Regions from separate parts of the Roseibium alexandrii DFL-11 genome, predicted to be linked through region 2. Evidence: predicted binding sites of a transcription regulator. Region 2 holds the regulator's gene; the other holds the start of a gene.
The links. The regulator PhoB, encoded in region 2, activates phosphate uptake and scavenging genes when phosphate is short. The targets are predictions, from matches to a motif close to TGTCATNNANCTGTCAT.
Positions count from the first base shown of each region.

Region 1 (7,764 bases), 1.5 Mb from region 2:
CGGACAGCGTTGCAGAGAACAACGCGGGGGATTCCGGCGGTGAGGGATATCTGGAGAGCATTGGTGTCGACAGTCTCCAGATCACCAGCGGTCAGCTGACATACATTGATGCCACGGCAGATCAGAACTTTGTCATTCAGGCCCTCAACCTTTCACTCGCTGCACCGGACTTAACCGGGGATGTCCAGCTTACCTCCGATTTCCAGTTTCAGGACGTTCCTCTTGAGATTTCCGGCACGTTGTCCAACCCTCTGGGATTGGCGTCCGGCGACCAGGTGCCGGTCGATTTGGCTTTGACCTCGTCGGAAAACTCCATCACGCTCAAGGGGACCACGGGGCTGGAGCCAGTGCGTGCTGAACTGGAAATTGCGGCGTCAGGGCCCTCGTTGAAAACCCTGGCCGCGCTGGGCGGTCAGTCGCTGGATGCGGATCCCGGTGCCTTCCAGTTTGATGCAAAGGTGCGGGGCTCTGAAGCAGCCGTTTCAGTGTCAGATCTTCATTTGGTATTGGGCCAGCTTTCCCTTGGCGGTGCGGCCGATGCGGATCTCTCTGGATTGGTTCCGGAAGTCTCCGGCCGGCTTGTCCTGAAAGACGGCTCCATTGCGGACCTGTTGCTTCTCGCCGGTCAGGAGTTGCCGGCAAGCGGGCTGCTGAGCGCAGATCTGGCATTTGAGACGGTTGGCCTGACCGGTGAAGAAATGCTGGCCGGACTGGATGTCAACGGATCGGTCAACATCTCCGAAGGTGAAATTGGCGGATTGGGCCTTGCAGATGCTGTGGGCGGCGACCCGGAAGCCGACCGGATTACCGGACTGTCTCTTGCTCTAGAGATGCAAGGACTTGAAGCCCCACTGTCTGCAAGCGGTGCACTGACCTGGCGCGGAGAAGGGTTCAGTCTGACCGGTGAAGCCGATACGTCCACATTGTTGGCAGGCCAATCCGGCGCAGTTTCTGTTTCCCTTAAGGGCAATCGGTTGAGCGTCGGGTTTGATGGATCAGCTCAACTGCCAAGCACTGTGGATGGCGCTGCTCGGATGCAAACGGCTGACCTTCGAGGTTTGATGGCCTGGATGGGGCAGCCCTTGGCGGCCGGTGGTGGCTTGGGTGCGTTCAGTGCCTCCGGGATTTTCGGTTTTCAAGGCGACACGATTTCGTTCGAGGAAACACGCTTCACGCTGGATGAAACTTCCGGCGAAGCCAATGGCCGCGTGACCCTGGGCGGCAAGCCGACGGTGACGGCACGTCTTGATTTGCGCGAGCTCGTCTTGGACCCTTACCTTGGCGGCGGGTCGACCGGCGGACAACCTGCAGCTCAGTCTGGCAGCGTTAGCGGTTCGGCGCCAGCGGCAACAGCGCCCCCGGTGGCGGGCAAATCCTGGAGCACAGAGCCAATCGATTTTTCGGGCCTGAAAGCCGCGAATGTCGACTTCAAGGCAATTGCAAACGAGATCCGGATGGACAAGATCCGGATTGGACAAAGCGCCCTCTCGGTTGCGATCCAGGACGGCGTCCTGACTGCGGATCTTGAGAAACTGTCGCTTTATGACGGCACAGGCACGGGCTCCGTCAGACTGAATGGCGCCGCTGTTACACCTGAATTGTCGGCAAAGTTTGACCTCTCCGGCCTGAATGCCTATCCGCTTCTTCGGGACGCGGCGGACTTTACCTGGATCGATGGCAAAACGCTGATTGGCCTGAATGTAACAACGTCAGGTGCCAGCGAGCAGCAGATGGTCCAGAACCTCAAAGGCACGGCCAGCTATATGTTTGAAGACGGTGCAATCCGCGGGGTCAATATTCCTCAGATGGTGCGCAACCTCTCTGTTGAGACCTTGCTTGGATGGCAGGCGAGCCCCTCCGAGAAGACGGACTTTTCGTCGCTCGGGGCTTCTTTTCAGATCGAAAACGGAATTGCGACCACCAGTGACCTGTCTCTGATCGGGCCGTTGATCCGCATGAGTGGTGGCGGTACCACGGACATGCCCAATCAACGGCTGTCCTGGCGCGTAGAGCCAAGAATTGTCGCAACATTGGAAGGCCAGGCTCCCATGCCGCGCCCGAAAGGCACCGACAAGAAGATGGCTGGGCTGGGCGTACCGATCGTGGTGGATGGGTCTTGGAGTGATCCGCGCATCTATCCTGACATTGCGGGCATTTTGGAAAATCCGCAGGCGGCCTACGAGCAGTTGGAACAAGTTGGTGGTGAACTGATCTCGATCCTGAAGGGCGAAGCGGATGTTCCGGAGAGTCTGACCGATACCGCCAATCAAGTGATTCAGCGGGCCACAGGCGGCCAAACGCAGATCGACATCGAGAAAGTGATCGAAGGCGACGTTGACGACGAAGAAGTGCTGAAGGCAGTCGAAGAAGGCTTTGGGCTGCCACCCGGCTTGTTGGGCAACGTTTTCGGGCGCCAGAAATCGCAAGAGCCGCAGCAGGGTCAGGGACAAAACTGAACCATTGGGCGGTTTCACGAGTGAAACCTTGCCCGAAATGGTGGCTAAGAGGCGTACTGAAGCGGAGCTTCTCCGTACTGGTTATCGCCTTTGGTTCCTGGTTGAACAAACCAGTAAAGCAGAATCAAAAATCCAACGATCGGGACGAGAATTAAGAGAAACCACCAGCCTGAACGGTCGATGTCATGTAGCCGCCGGACAGCGACGCCGAGACCCGGTAGAAGCAACGCGAGCGAGACCAACATCGACAATGGCTGGCCTGCACCTTCCTCGAAGGCTTGAAATCCGAGAGCCGGAGCAACAACGGCGCCATCGATGATCTGGGATACTATGGATACGATCACCACAAACAGGATCCACCACCAGTATTCGCTTCTGGAAGCGCGGCCGGAAAAGACCGCATATTTGCGAAGAACAGTTTGAACAGCTTCAATCATTTTGCACTCCATCCGTGCTGAAAAAACCCGCGCCGGGTTAAGTGTGCATTTGAAACAAGTTTAAACAAGAAAAATTGTGCCGGAACGTTACAGGCCGAGGGCGCAGAGCATGTCGGCGACGCCTTCCTCCGGAGTGCCAGTGTTTTCTATACGCACCAGATTGTCCACATTGTCCGGTTCCAGGTCAGCCCGTTTCAAACGTGCTTCAATATCCTCGCGGCTTTCCCGGCCCCGGGCGGCCAGGCGTTCTGCCAAGATCTCGACCGGCGCGGTGATCAGAAGGACGATCGCCGTTTCATATTTGTCTGAGGCTTCTTGCAGCACCTTGCGGGAGCCGTTGGCGATGACCGTTTTGCCGTCTCGAATTGCACGGTCATAAGACTGGGGCACAACATACCCCAATCCATGGGCTTCCCATGACAAGGCTACATTGCCGGCTGAGACAAGGGTCTCGAAGTCAGACCGGCTCAGTGTTTCGTGATCTTCAGAACTGGCATCGGCATCCCGAGTGACCGCGCGTCGGGCAAAAACAACGCTGTCATTGTCCTTCACTCGGTCCTTCAAGGCGGCCATGAGCGTGTCCTTGCCGGCCCCGCTCGGGCCGACAACCAAGATCATCCGGCCTGGGCCGACTTTGTCCTGGGCGTGCATTCGGGCGTCAGGCAACACGGCGGCCTTCGCGCCAGACACCGCGCACAATCGGCACATTGCCAACCAGCTTGACCTGAATGAGATCCGCCCGTTTGCCGGGTTCCAGCACACCGCGGTCGGAAAGGCCTATGGCTTTCGCCGGTGTCGACGTTACCGTTGAAACTGCTTTCGGCAGGGTGATGCCATCGATCTCGTCCGCAAGCTGGAACGCCGCCTGCAGCAGCGATGCCGGAATATAGTCCGACGACAGGATATCGAGGTATCCGGCTTCGGCGAGTTCACGGGCCGAAACGTTGCCTGAGTGGGAGCCGCCACGGACCACATTCGGTGCGCCCATCAAAACCGCCATTCCCGCTTCGTGGGAGGCTTTGGCGGCTTCCACTGTAGTCGGGAATTCGGCAATTTTGGTGTTCAGCGAAATCGCTTCATCAACATGGGCAATGGTCGCGTCATCATGGCTGGCAATTGCGATTGTGTTTTTGTCCGCATGTGTGGCAATCGCCTTACGGTTTCCAGGGGTGTTCTTGTCGGCCCTGGCTTTACGCATTTCAATGAATTCGGCCATCTGCTCGTCTGTGAAGCCGCGCTTGCCCTGGTAGTAACTGATGTAGGAATCGAGCGACACGAATTGGCGCTGACCTGGTGTGTGGTCCATCAGGGAGACCAGCCGGACGCGGTCGTCACCATCAAAGTAGTTGTAGGCCCGGATGACATCCGGCGCGGAGACTTCGCAGCGCAGGTGGATGTAGTGATCCGCGCGCAGCCGGTTTTCCTTTTGGCCTGTTTCAATCGCATCCGCGAGGGCCCGCATGTCTGCGACCTTCATGGTGTCGTTGCTGTCGTCATCCTCATCCATGCCGACGCGAAGCGCGTCAAACACGGTCGTGATGCCGGCACAAGCGATCTGGGCATCGTGGGCTTGAACGGCCGCAACCGGGTTCCAGCGGACCTTTGGCCGCGGAGCGTAATGAACTTCCAGGTGATCGGTGTGCAGTTCGATCAAACCCGGCAGAAGGAAGTCGCCTTCACAATCGTGCCCCTCAACCTCTGTTGCTGACCCGATATCGGAAATCAGGCCGTCCTGATCGACGGTCAGAGAGCCGTTGATCACGTCTTCTGCCAGTACCAGCTTGGTATTTTTGAAGAGTTTCGGATGCGTGCTCATGAGACTTCCTCGTTGGAGTTTGCCAGCGTGTTTTCAAGCGCAGTGATAGGGTTCTGCGGGCCCGTTAGTTCAAATATGCGGTGGACGTCAAACGGGGCGCCGCGCTCCGGTTCGACATAAAGACCGAAGTGGCGACAGGTGAATGCCGAATTAGTGACGGCTTCAAAATGCGTTTCCGCGCTCCGTGCCAAGAGCGCAGCTTCCTCCTTGCTCTCCAGCTTGTTGGACAGCGTCATGTGGAAGCGGAACTCGTCGAAGACATATGGATAGCCCCAGGTCTCGACATATCCGTCCTGTTTGGGTGTCAGATTTGCTTGCCGCCGCCGGTCCAGATCCTCGGCGCTCAAAGGCGCGCGGAACGGTTCAAACTGGCGAACACAAAGAGACGCAAAGGCTTCCAGATCTGGCTCCGGCTGAGCCGGTGTCAGCGCCAGAAACTTGCCCAGTTGATTGACACTAAGTTCCTGCAGTTCAAAAGGGGCAACGGTCTCTGCAAATCTGGCACTGGCCGCGATCAAGGCCTCTTCGGTTGCATCTTTCGCAAGCGAGAACGGGGCCTTCAACGTGCCATGAAATCCATAACGCCGGGGGCTGGTTGTCAGATCTTCGAAGCGAGCGGCGTCCAGGCCCGGAATGGACGGTTGCTGCAGGAGTGATCCCGTGAAGGGATCACGGCCCAACCAGGTGTTGCCCAGCTGTATGAGCGGTGCGTCAGCGTCGGCTGCGAAATAGATGGCGTAGCGCATGGAAATTATCGCGATTTAGGAGATCGGACTTGGCCGAGGCAAAGTCCATACCGGGGAGCGGTGACTGTTCTGTGACATACCACCGCTCCCGGCAAGTTATTTCGTTTAAGCAGCCACGTCGGCGCTAAAACCGGTGACGTCGATGATCCGGTCGGCGATTTCCTGCCGGACATCCTCATCGTGCAAGATTCCCACCATGGCAACGCCTTTGGCTTTCTTCTCTTCCACCAGGCGGACGACAACCGCGCGGTTCGCGGCATCCAGCGAGGCGGTGGGTTCATCCAGGAGAAGGATCGGGTAGTGCGCGATGAAACCGCGGGCAATGTTCACCCGTTGTTGTTCGCCGCCGGAAAAGGTTGCCGGTGGGAGCTTCCAGAGCCGCTCAGGGACATTCAACCGGGAGAGAAGACTGCGTGCCGTCTCGAGCCCTTCTGCTTCAGTTGTGCCTTGGGCAACCAGCGGTTCGGCAACCACTTCCTCGGCAGACACGCGTGGGATCGTGCGCAGGAACTGGCTGACATAACCGATTGTGTTTTCCCGCAGCCGTAGAACTTGGCGCGGCTCCGCATCTGCAATGTTGATGATCTCATCGCCAACATTCACCAGGATCTGACCCTGATCACAGCGGTAGTTGCCGTAGATCATTTTCAAGATTGAGCTCTTGCCAGCCCCGGATGGCCCTCCAAGGACCACGCATTCGCCGGCCTCGACAGAAAACTCGACGTTTTCGACAACCGGGATCACCGTGCCGCCCTGAAGGTGCATGGTGAAGGACTTGCCGACACTGTTCAGATAAAGACGCACTGGCATGATCAGACCTGCAAAATGGAGGAGACAAGCAACTGGGTGTAAGGCTCGCGCGGATCGTCCAAAACCTGATCGGTCAAACCGGCTTCAATCACCCGGCCGTGGCGCATCACCATGATCCGGTGTGACAGCAGGCGGGCAACCGCCAGATCGTGGGTGACGATCACAACCGACAGACCGAGATCAGCGACTAGACGGCGCAGAAGATCGAGCAGACGCGCCTGAACCGAAACGTCCAGACCGCCGGTCGGTTCGTCCATGAAGACCAGCCGCGGATGAGTTACAAGATTTCTGGCAATCTGCAACCGCTGGCGCATGCCGCCTGAGAACGAACGCGGATCATCGTCGATCCGGTCACTGGCGATCTCAACCCGGCCCAGCCAATCATCCGCGGTTTCGCGGATCTTCCCGTAGTGCCGGTCTCCGACTGCCATTAGCCGTTCACCGACATTAGCGCCGGCCGAGACGTTCATGCGCAGGCCGTCCGCAGCATTCTGATGAACAAATCCCCAGTCAGTGCGCATCAGCAAGCGGCGCTCGGCTTCTGACAGCTGATAGAGATTGCGCATTGACCCATCGCGCATGCGGTATTCGATTGCACCCGCAGTCGGTGCGAGGCGTGTCGACAGGCAATTCAGAAGGGTGGTTTTGCCTGAACCGCTTTCCCCGACAATGGCGAGCACTTCGCCGGGCCAAAGATCGAAGGAGACGTCGGTACATCCGATGCGGTCGCCGTAATAGCGGGTCACGTTATGGACCTGCAGAAGCGGGTCGTCAGCTCGAAACACGTTCATCGGGACGCCTCCTCTGCGTTAGTGCCGTGTCCACCGATGTGCTGGGACGCTGGGTTTGCAGCCATCGGTCCGACATGTCCTGCGGTGCGCCGTTCTTCGCAATAATCGCTGTCGGAGCAGACAAACATGCGTCCGCCTTTGTCATCGAGAATGACCTCGTCCAGATAGACATGCTCTGCGCCGCACAGTCCGCACGGCTTGTCGAACTTCTGGACCTCGAACGGATAGTCCTCAAAGTCGAGGCTTTTCACCTTTGTGTAGGGCGGGATCGCGTAGATGCGTTTTTCCCGGCCCGCGCCATAGAGCTGTAATGCGGCCATTTCGTCGATCTTCGGATTGTCGAATTTCGGCGTCGGAGAGGGGTCCATCACATACCTGTCATTGACCATCACCGGATAGGCGTATGTGGTGGCGATATGACCGTTTTTCGCAATATCCTCGTAGAGCTTCACGTGCATGAGGCCGTAGTCTTCGAGGGCATGCATCTTGCGGGTTTCCGTTTCCCGCGGCTCCAGAAACCGGAGCGGTTCAGGGATCGGGACCTGGAACACAAGGACCTGGTCCTCGCGCAGTTCCTTTTCCGGGATCCTGTGGCGGGTCTGGATGACGGTTGCCTCGGACGTTTCGTAAGTCGTCCGTACGTTTGCCGTCTTTTCGAAGAACCCGCGCAATGAAACCGCGTTGGTTGTATCGTCAGAGCCTTGGTCG
Region 1 is NZ_CM011002.1:4,157,303-4,165,066, forward strand. Features, by position in the region: gene SADFL11_RS19185 (AsmA family protein) at 1-2,456, shown strand, start outside; gene SADFL11_RS19190 (DUF805 domain-containing protein) at 2,501-2,893, opposite strand; gene phnN (phosphonate metabolism protein/1,5-bisphosphokinase (PRPP-forming) PhnN) at 2,981-3,544, opposite strand; gene SADFL11_RS19200 (alpha-D-ribose 1-methylphosphonate 5-triphosphate diphosphatase) at 3,552-4,709, opposite strand; gene SADFL11_RS19205 (DUF1045 domain-containing protein) at 4,706-5,455, opposite strand; gene phnL (phosphonate C-P lyase system protein PhnL) at 5,561-6,265, opposite strand; gene phnK (phosphonate C-P lyase system protein PhnK) at 6,268-7,056, opposite strand; gene SADFL11_RS19220 (alpha-D-ribose 1-methylphosphonate 5-phosphate C-P-lyase PhnJ) at 7,053-7,764, opposite strand, start outside.
Region 1: SADFL11_RS19205 (DUF1045 domain-containing protein) is a predicted target of PhoB. The motif match lies at 5,516-5,532, and genes of this name have one in related genera.

Region 2 (7,764 bases):
AAATTGAACAGGCGACAGATATGACCGACAGCAAGATTTCAGCCAACAAAGTGCAGGTCTATTACGGTGATACGCACGCGATCAAGGACGTGGACATTGAAATCCAGCCACGTTCCGTCACGGCCTTTATCGGGCCGTCCGGATGTGGCAAGTCCACATTCCTGCGCACCATCAACCGTATGAACGACACCATCGATATCTGCCGGGTCGAAGGCTCGATCAAGATCGATGGAGAAGACATCTACGACCCGAAGGTCGATCCGGTGCAATTGCGCGCCAAGGTCGGGATGGTTTTCCAGAAGCCCAACCCCTTTCCGAAGTCGATCTACGACAACGTTGCCTACGGGCCGCGTATTCACGGTTTGGCCCGGAACCGGGCCGAGCTTGATGACATCGTGGCCTCCAGCCTGCAAAAGGCGGGTCTTTGGGAAGAAGCCAAGGATCGTCTCGACGAGCCAGGCACCGGCATGTCCGGTGGTCAGCAGCAGCGCCTGTGTATCGCACGCGCGATTGCCGTCAGCCCGGAAGTGATCCTGATGGATGAGCCGTGTTCTGCACTCGATCCGATTGCAACCGCAAAGGTTGAAGAACTGATCGACGAGCTGCGTGAGAACTATACGATCGTGATCGTAACGCACTCCATGCAGCAGGCCGCCCGCGTGTCTCAGCGCACCGCATTCTTCCACTTAGGGATTCTGGTTGAAGAAGGTCCGACACAGGATATCTTCACCAACCCGGTGGACAAGCGTACGCAGGATTACATTACCGGCCGCTTCGGTTAACCGGATCGCACATTTTTCGAAGGGACACAGGATGTCTGAACATACAGTCACGGCTTATGATGACGAATTGAACGTCATGGCCGGCCGGATCGCTGAAATGGGCGGTCTTGCAGAAAAAGCTTTTGCTGAAGCCGTGTCGGCTTTGGTGTCCGGCGATACGGAACTTGCCCGCCAAGTCATTGACCAGGATCGCCGCCTCGATGCACTTCACCAAGAAGTTGAAGAGAGCCTGATTGCAATGATCGTGCGCCGTCAGCCGATGGGCCAGGATCTACGCGAAATCACAGCAGCCAGCCGGATCGCCAACGATCTGGAGCGTGTTGGTGATCTTGCAAAGAATGTTGCGAAGCGGGCAATCGCCATCGATAACGACATTCAAAACAAGAAGCTGGCAATCGGCGTGGAGCACATGACCGAGTTGGCCCTTGGTCAGTTAAAGAAGGTTCTCGATGCCTACACCGGGCGTAACGCTGAAGCGGCGCGCCAGGTTCAAGACGCAGATGCCGAAGTCGATGCAATATACACATCGCTGTTCCGGGAACTTCTGACGTACATGATGGAAGACCCGCGGGTGATCACCTCCTGCGTCCATCTGCTGTTCTGCGCAAAGAACATCGAGCGGATCGGCGATCATGCAACCAACATTGCCGAAAACGTCTTCTTCATGGTGACGGGCGAGCGCCTTCCGGAAGACCGTAACAAGGTTGATGAAACCGGCGCTGTGTGAGTTGCCAGGCCCAGCCTGAACGGCTGTGAAGCAGGAACTGTAGGCTGGCGCTTCGGTGCCGGCTGAGGGAATTGGAGCGAGAATTCATGCCGAAGGTCCTCATCGTCGAAGACGAAGAACCGTTGAGCCTTCTGTTGCGGTACAATCTGGAAGCTGAAGGATACGCCGTTGAGACGTGTGTCCGCGGTGATGAGGCGGAAATCCGCCTCCGGGAAACCCAGCCGGACCTTCTGTTGCTGGACTGGATGTTGCCCGGTTTGTCGGGCATCGAGCTGTGCCGGCGCCTGCGGGCACGCGAGGACACCGAGCGTTTGCCGGTCATCATGCTGACGGCGCGCGGCGAGGAAGCCGAGCGCATCAGAGGCTTGTCGACCGGAGCGGACGACTATGTTGTCAAGCCATTCTCTGTGCCGGAGCTGATGGCTCGTGTCCGCGCGATCCTGCGGCGGGCGAGCCCGGAGGTGGTGTCCACGATGCTGCGCTCCGGCGACATCGAACTTGATCGGGAAACACACCGCGTCCGGCGCAGCACCAAGGAAATCCATTTGGGGCCGACGGAGTTTCGCCTTCTGGAATTCCTGATGACCGCGCCAGGCCGGGTCTTTTCTCGCGAACAACTGCTGGATGGCGTTTGGGGGCACGACGTGTATGTGGACGAGCGCACGGTCGATGTTCACGTGGGACGCTTGCGCAAGGCGCTGAACAAGGGCAAGGCGAAGGATCCAATCCGCACGGTGCGCGGGGCTGGTTATGCCTTCAACGACCAATTTACGGCAGCCTGATCGAGACTACCAAGACAAACAAAAAAGCCCGCCAAATCGGCGGGCTTTTTCTTGGGTATTTCGAGATCAGGATGCCTGGGCAACACTGGTCTTGTTGTTGGCGCTCCGGCGGCGGTCTGCGACCGGCTGATAAGCAATCTTGCAGTGGTATGGACAGTAGGGCACACCGGCTTCGGAAACTTGACCGCAGAAGTAGAAGTCATCTGTCGCCGGATCGCCGATCGGCCACTTACAGGTGCGCTCGGTTAGCGTAAGGATCGTTGCCCGCTTGGACATCGGGACCACATCTGCGATCGGTTCTGCAACGGGTTGAACTTCTGCGACCGGAGCCGGGGTTGGCTCCATCTTCAACGCTGCGGAGCCTTGGGTCTGCGGCTGTGTTTGTGGACGTTTCGGTGCTGATTGAGACGCCGGGCTGGCTGTTGTGCGCGGGCGACGCGGTTTCGCGCTTGAGGAAGAAGACTTCGCGCGCCCGGAAAGACCGAGCCGGTGCACCTTGCCAATCACAGCATTCCGGGTAACGCCGCCAAGCTCACCCGCGATCTGGCTTGCACTCAAACCATCACCCCAGAGCTTCTTCAAAAGCTCAACCCGTTCGTTCGTCCAACTCATTGCCGCACCCCTTGCCAAGGCCAGTGACTGGCCAGAATCTCGTTAATGGACATGCAAGCGCAAGCCCATTATGGCATATCTTGTGCCTCTATTTGATACACCGCACGAGATGTCGTGTCTGATTAGCTAAAGGTTACAATAACGTTAATTTATGAAGCAACCGTCAGGCTGCAGTGAGTTGGGGATGAACGGACTTTTCCCCAACAGATGCGAGGTCATTGAGACTTTTACATAAAACAGCCCGAACCCCGGCAACGGCCATTTCCATTGACAGGCGGGGACCTCGGCAGTGTATAAGGATCTTGCAACGTGCCGCCGCTTTGGCGGCACATTGCGTTTTTGGCCTGTTTAAAGGCGATGCCCTGGAGTTCCGACGGTCCGATACCAGCGGGGCTTCCGGTGGCCAGAGGAGACTAAAGAGGTATGTCTGCGTCCGCGCTTTTTGGAAACTACGCAAGATCGAACCTGTCATTCGATCACGGGGAAGGTGTCTGGCTTGTTACGAGTGATGGCCGACGATTTCTCGATTGCGGGTCCGGGATCGCGGTAAACTCGCTCGGACATGCTCATCCGCATCTGGTTCAGGCACTTCAGGATCAGGCGGCCAAGCTCTGGCATATTTCCAATCTGCACCAGATGCCGGACGGCGCGCGGCTTGCGCAGCGCCTCACCGATGCAACATTTGCAGACAAGGTTCTGTTCGTGAATTCCGGCGCTGAGGCCATGGAAGCGGCGATCAAGTGCGCCCGCCGCTATCACTATGACCGCAATGATCCGGACCGGTATCAAATCGTGACCTTTGAAGGCGCGTTTCATGGCCGGACGCTCGGCACGATTGCAGCGGGTGGCCAGGCGAAATATCTGGAGGGTTTCGGACCGAAAGCTCCGGGCTTCGATCAGGTGCCCAGCGGGGACTTGGACGCCTTGAAGGCCATGGTCGGTCCGCAAACCGCAGCGATCGCGATCGAACCCATCCAAGGAGAGGGCGGCATTCGGGAAGTCGACTACGAATTCCTGCGTGCCCTGCGTAAGCTTTGTGATGAAACCGGAGCCCTGCTGATCTTTGACGAAATCCAGACTGGTGTCGGCCGGACCGGAAAAATGTTCGCGCATCAGTGGACTGGCGTTGATCCGGATCTGATGGCCGTTGCCAAGGGCATCGGCAGTGGGTTCCCGATGGGCGCCTGTCTTGCGACTGAAGAGGTTGCATCCGCGCTGGCACCTGGAACCCACGGCACGACATTCGGTGGCAATCCGCTCGCCATGGCTGTTGGCAATGCGGTTCTGGACGTCATCCTTGCAGATGGCTTTCTGGAAGAGGTTCAAAAGAAGGGCCTCTCCTTTAAGCAAAAGCTTTCCGGTTTGGTCGATAGCCACCCGAAGGTGTTTGAGGCTGTCCGGGGCAATGGCCTGATGCTCGGCATCAAGTGCACGGCGCCGGTTGGAGACTATGTCGCCGCCGCGCGCGAAGCGGGCATTCTTGCGGTCCCGGCCGGTGACAACGTTGTCCGCATCCTACCGCCGCTGACCATCTCGGAAGACGAGATCGCCGATGCCCTTGATCGGCTGGAACAGGCCGCCGTTGCTGTTGAAGAAAAGTTGTTGGAAGGAGCGGCCGAATGACCGCCAACGGAGCGTACAAAAACTTTCTGGATTTGACCCAGTTTGAAGGTGACGATCTGCGCGCTATTCTGGAAACCGGTAAGAAGATCAAGGCGACCCGGGATGGTGTTCGCCGGGGCGAAGGCCCGCTGGCGGGCAAAGTGCTGGCCATGATTTTCGAACAACCATCGACGCGGACCCGCATTTCCTTTGATGTTGGAATGCGCGAACTCGGTGGCGAGACATTGATGCTGACCGGTGCGGAAATGCAGTTGGGCCGGGGTGAAACCATCGCCGACACAGCGAAGGTGCTGTCCCGGTTCGTCGACGGCGTCATGATACGGATCCTGGACCACGAAGCCCTCAATGAGCTTGCGGAAAACGCAACGATTCCAGTGATCAATGGCCTGACCAAGATCTCGCATCCGTGCCAGATCATGGCAGACATCATGACTTTCGAAGAGCATCGCGGCGGTATCTCCGGGCGCAGCATCGCCTGGACCGGCGACAGCAACAATGTTCTGGCGTCTTGGGTTCACGCTGCACCGCGTCTGGATTTCGAGCTGCGCATCGCAACCCCGGCCGAACTGGCTCCACCTCAGGATCTGATTGAGACCGCCCGTGCCAAGGGTGGTTCCATTCTGGTTACCGACGACCCATATGAGGCTGTCAAAGGGACCGACTGTGTCGTCACCGATTGCTGGGTGTCGATGGGCGACGACGATGCTGAAAGCCGTCACAATCTGCTGAGTGCATATCAGGTGAACGAACGCCTAATGGCGGAGGCAAATGGTGATGCACTGTTTATGCATTGCCTTCCGGCACACCGCGGCGAAGAAGTCACCAACGAGGTCATGGACGGCCCCAACTCTGTCGTGTTTGACGAAGCCGAAAACCGGCTCCATGCTCAAAAGGGCATTTTGGCCTGGTGTTTCGGCGCAGCTTAAGGCGTAGCCAAAGTGGCACTGAACTTGGAAGAACTGGGCATCAAGCCCGTAGGGCTGGACGCTGTCCGGCCCTTTGCCGTGGAAGGGCTGGATGTCCGCGGGCGCAGTGTTGCGCTCGGCCCCATCCTTCAGAAAATTCTTGGACGTCATGATTATCCAGAGCCGGTCTCCCGGCTGCTGGCAGAAGCGATCGTCCTCACAAGCCTGCTCGGGACATCTTTGAAGTTTGACGGGCGATTTACGCTCCAGACCCAGACCCAGGGTCCGGTATCTATGCTGGTGGTCGATTTTGAAACTCCGGACGCGATCCGTGCATGCGCCACATTTGATGCAGAGCGTGTCGTAGGATTGATCGATGCCGGTACTGCGACACCTGAGGCGTTACTTGGACATGGACATCTGGCGATGACCATCGACCAGGGCAAGCATATGCAGCGCTACCAGGGCTTGGTCGAGCTGAACGGTATCTCATTGGAAGAAGTCGCGCGCCGATACTTCGAGCGGTCTGAGCAGATCCCCACCGAAGTCCGTCTGGCTGTTGGAGAACTCTACACCCGTCAGGACGGGGATGCTCCGGTCAAATCATGGACCGGCGGTGGCTTGCTTATCCAGTTTCTGCCGGAGGCGCCGGAACGGATGCGCCAGGCGGACATTGATCCGGGAGACGCGCCGGAAGGGGCCGTGCGTCACTTTATTGATGAAGACGATGCCTGGGTCGAGGCCAAGGCACTTGTCGATACGGTCAAGGACGTGGAACTGACGGATCCTGAGGTCAGCGTAGAGACGTTGCTCTACCGGCTGTTTCACGAACGCGGTGTCCGGCTTTTCGATGCGCAGCCGATTGCCGACAAATGCCGTTGCTCGCGCGACAAAGTTGCCAACGTTTTGGCAAACTTTAGCGCAGACGAGGTCGAAGCAGTCACGGTCGACGGCAAGATTGTTGTCACTTGCGAATTCTGCAGCACGGCTTACGAATTCGACCGCTGAGAACAATAGCGGGCCGGTTGTAACCGGCCTGCCGACTGTACCAATTGATACATTTGGTTACACGAAATCCTGCCTGAAAGGCGCGTTTCTGCGCTGAAAACCTTGATTTTTTGCGGTGCAAAGTAATCTTATGCCCACGGTTCGCGTATAGTTTAGAGCCGTCGAACTCGCACCTGTGAGAAAGCTTGAGTATGTTGCAGTCCGTTGAACCGGAAACCGGCAAGCCGCCAAGTCCCGAAGTCCTTCCGCCCGCAGGCCGGACACGGACAACGATGGAGCGCACCAAGCTGGTTTTAAAAGCGCTGCTTCAAACGGCTCTGGCGTTCGCCATTCTTTTTGGTGCCTTCAAGGGCATGAACCAGCTCATCGCAACCCGCCCGGATGTGCCAAAGCGGCCCGTTCAGGAAAACAGCTACGCGGTTGAGACGACCACCGTTCAACAAGGCGATTATGCGCCCTTGATCTCCGTTTACGGGCAGACCCAGGCTGGCCGGGAGGTGGATTTGCGCGCCTTGGTTGGCGGCGAGATTGTCGAAGTTCACCCGGACCTTAAGGCAGGCGGCAAAGTCGAGCGCGGCGATACCCTGGTTGTGATTGACAGGTTCGACTACGAAGGGGCTGTGACCGAAGCCCGCGCCAACCTTGCCGAAGCGCAAGCGGCTCTGGTGGAAAACGAGGGCCGGGTCGCGCTGGAAAAGGCCAACCTCATTCGCGCCGGTGAACAGCTTGAGTTTGCACAACGCGATCTGGAACGAGCGGAGGAGCTCATTGGCCGCGGTGCGATCACGGAGCGGACGGTTGATGACCGCAAGCTGATCGTTTCCCAGCGCCAGCAAAGTGTGGAGCGGTCTGAAAACACGCTCGCCCTGGAAGAGGCAAAGGTCATTCAGCAAAATGCGACGGTTGATCGGCTCGAATGGCGCCTTGAAAACGCTCAGCGCCAATTGGAGAACACCGTCCTCACGGCACCATTCGATGCGATCGTGCGCTCTTCGGCGGCAGAGCCGGGACGTCTTATCAGCGTAAATGATGCTATCGTATCACTCTACGACAGCAGCGAATTCGAAGTCCGGCTGACTCTGTCAGACAACCAGTATGGCCGTTTGCTGGCAGACAGCGGTACGGTTGTCGGGCGGCCGGTCGACGTGATCTGGAACCTTGGAGATCAGCCTGTCACTTATCCGGCGACGGTTACGCGAATTGGAGCGGATGTCGTAAGTGACCGGGGCGGCGTTGATCTGATAGCGCGCATTGATGCATCGGGAGCGGCCGTTCCGCTGCGGCCGGGCGCCTTCGTTGAAGTTGCGGTTCCGGACAGAACCTAT
Region 2 is NZ_CM011002.1:2,684,401-2,692,164, reverse strand. Features, by position in the region: gene pstB (phosphate ABC transporter ATP-binding protein PstB) at 1-782, shown strand, start outside; gene phoU (phosphate signaling complex protein PhoU) at 814-1,509, shown strand; gene phoB (phosphate regulon transcriptional regulator PhoB) at 1,596-2,291, shown strand; gene SADFL11_RS12425 (GcrA family cell cycle regulator) at 2,358-2,903, opposite strand; gene SADFL11_RS12420 (aspartate aminotransferase family protein) at 3,327-4,526, shown strand; gene argF (ornithine carbamoyltransferase) at 4,523-5,452, shown strand; gene SADFL11_RS12410 (Hsp33 family molecular chaperone) at 5,465-6,439, shown strand; gene SADFL11_RS12405 (efflux RND transporter periplasmic adaptor subunit) at 6,631-7,764, shown strand, end outside.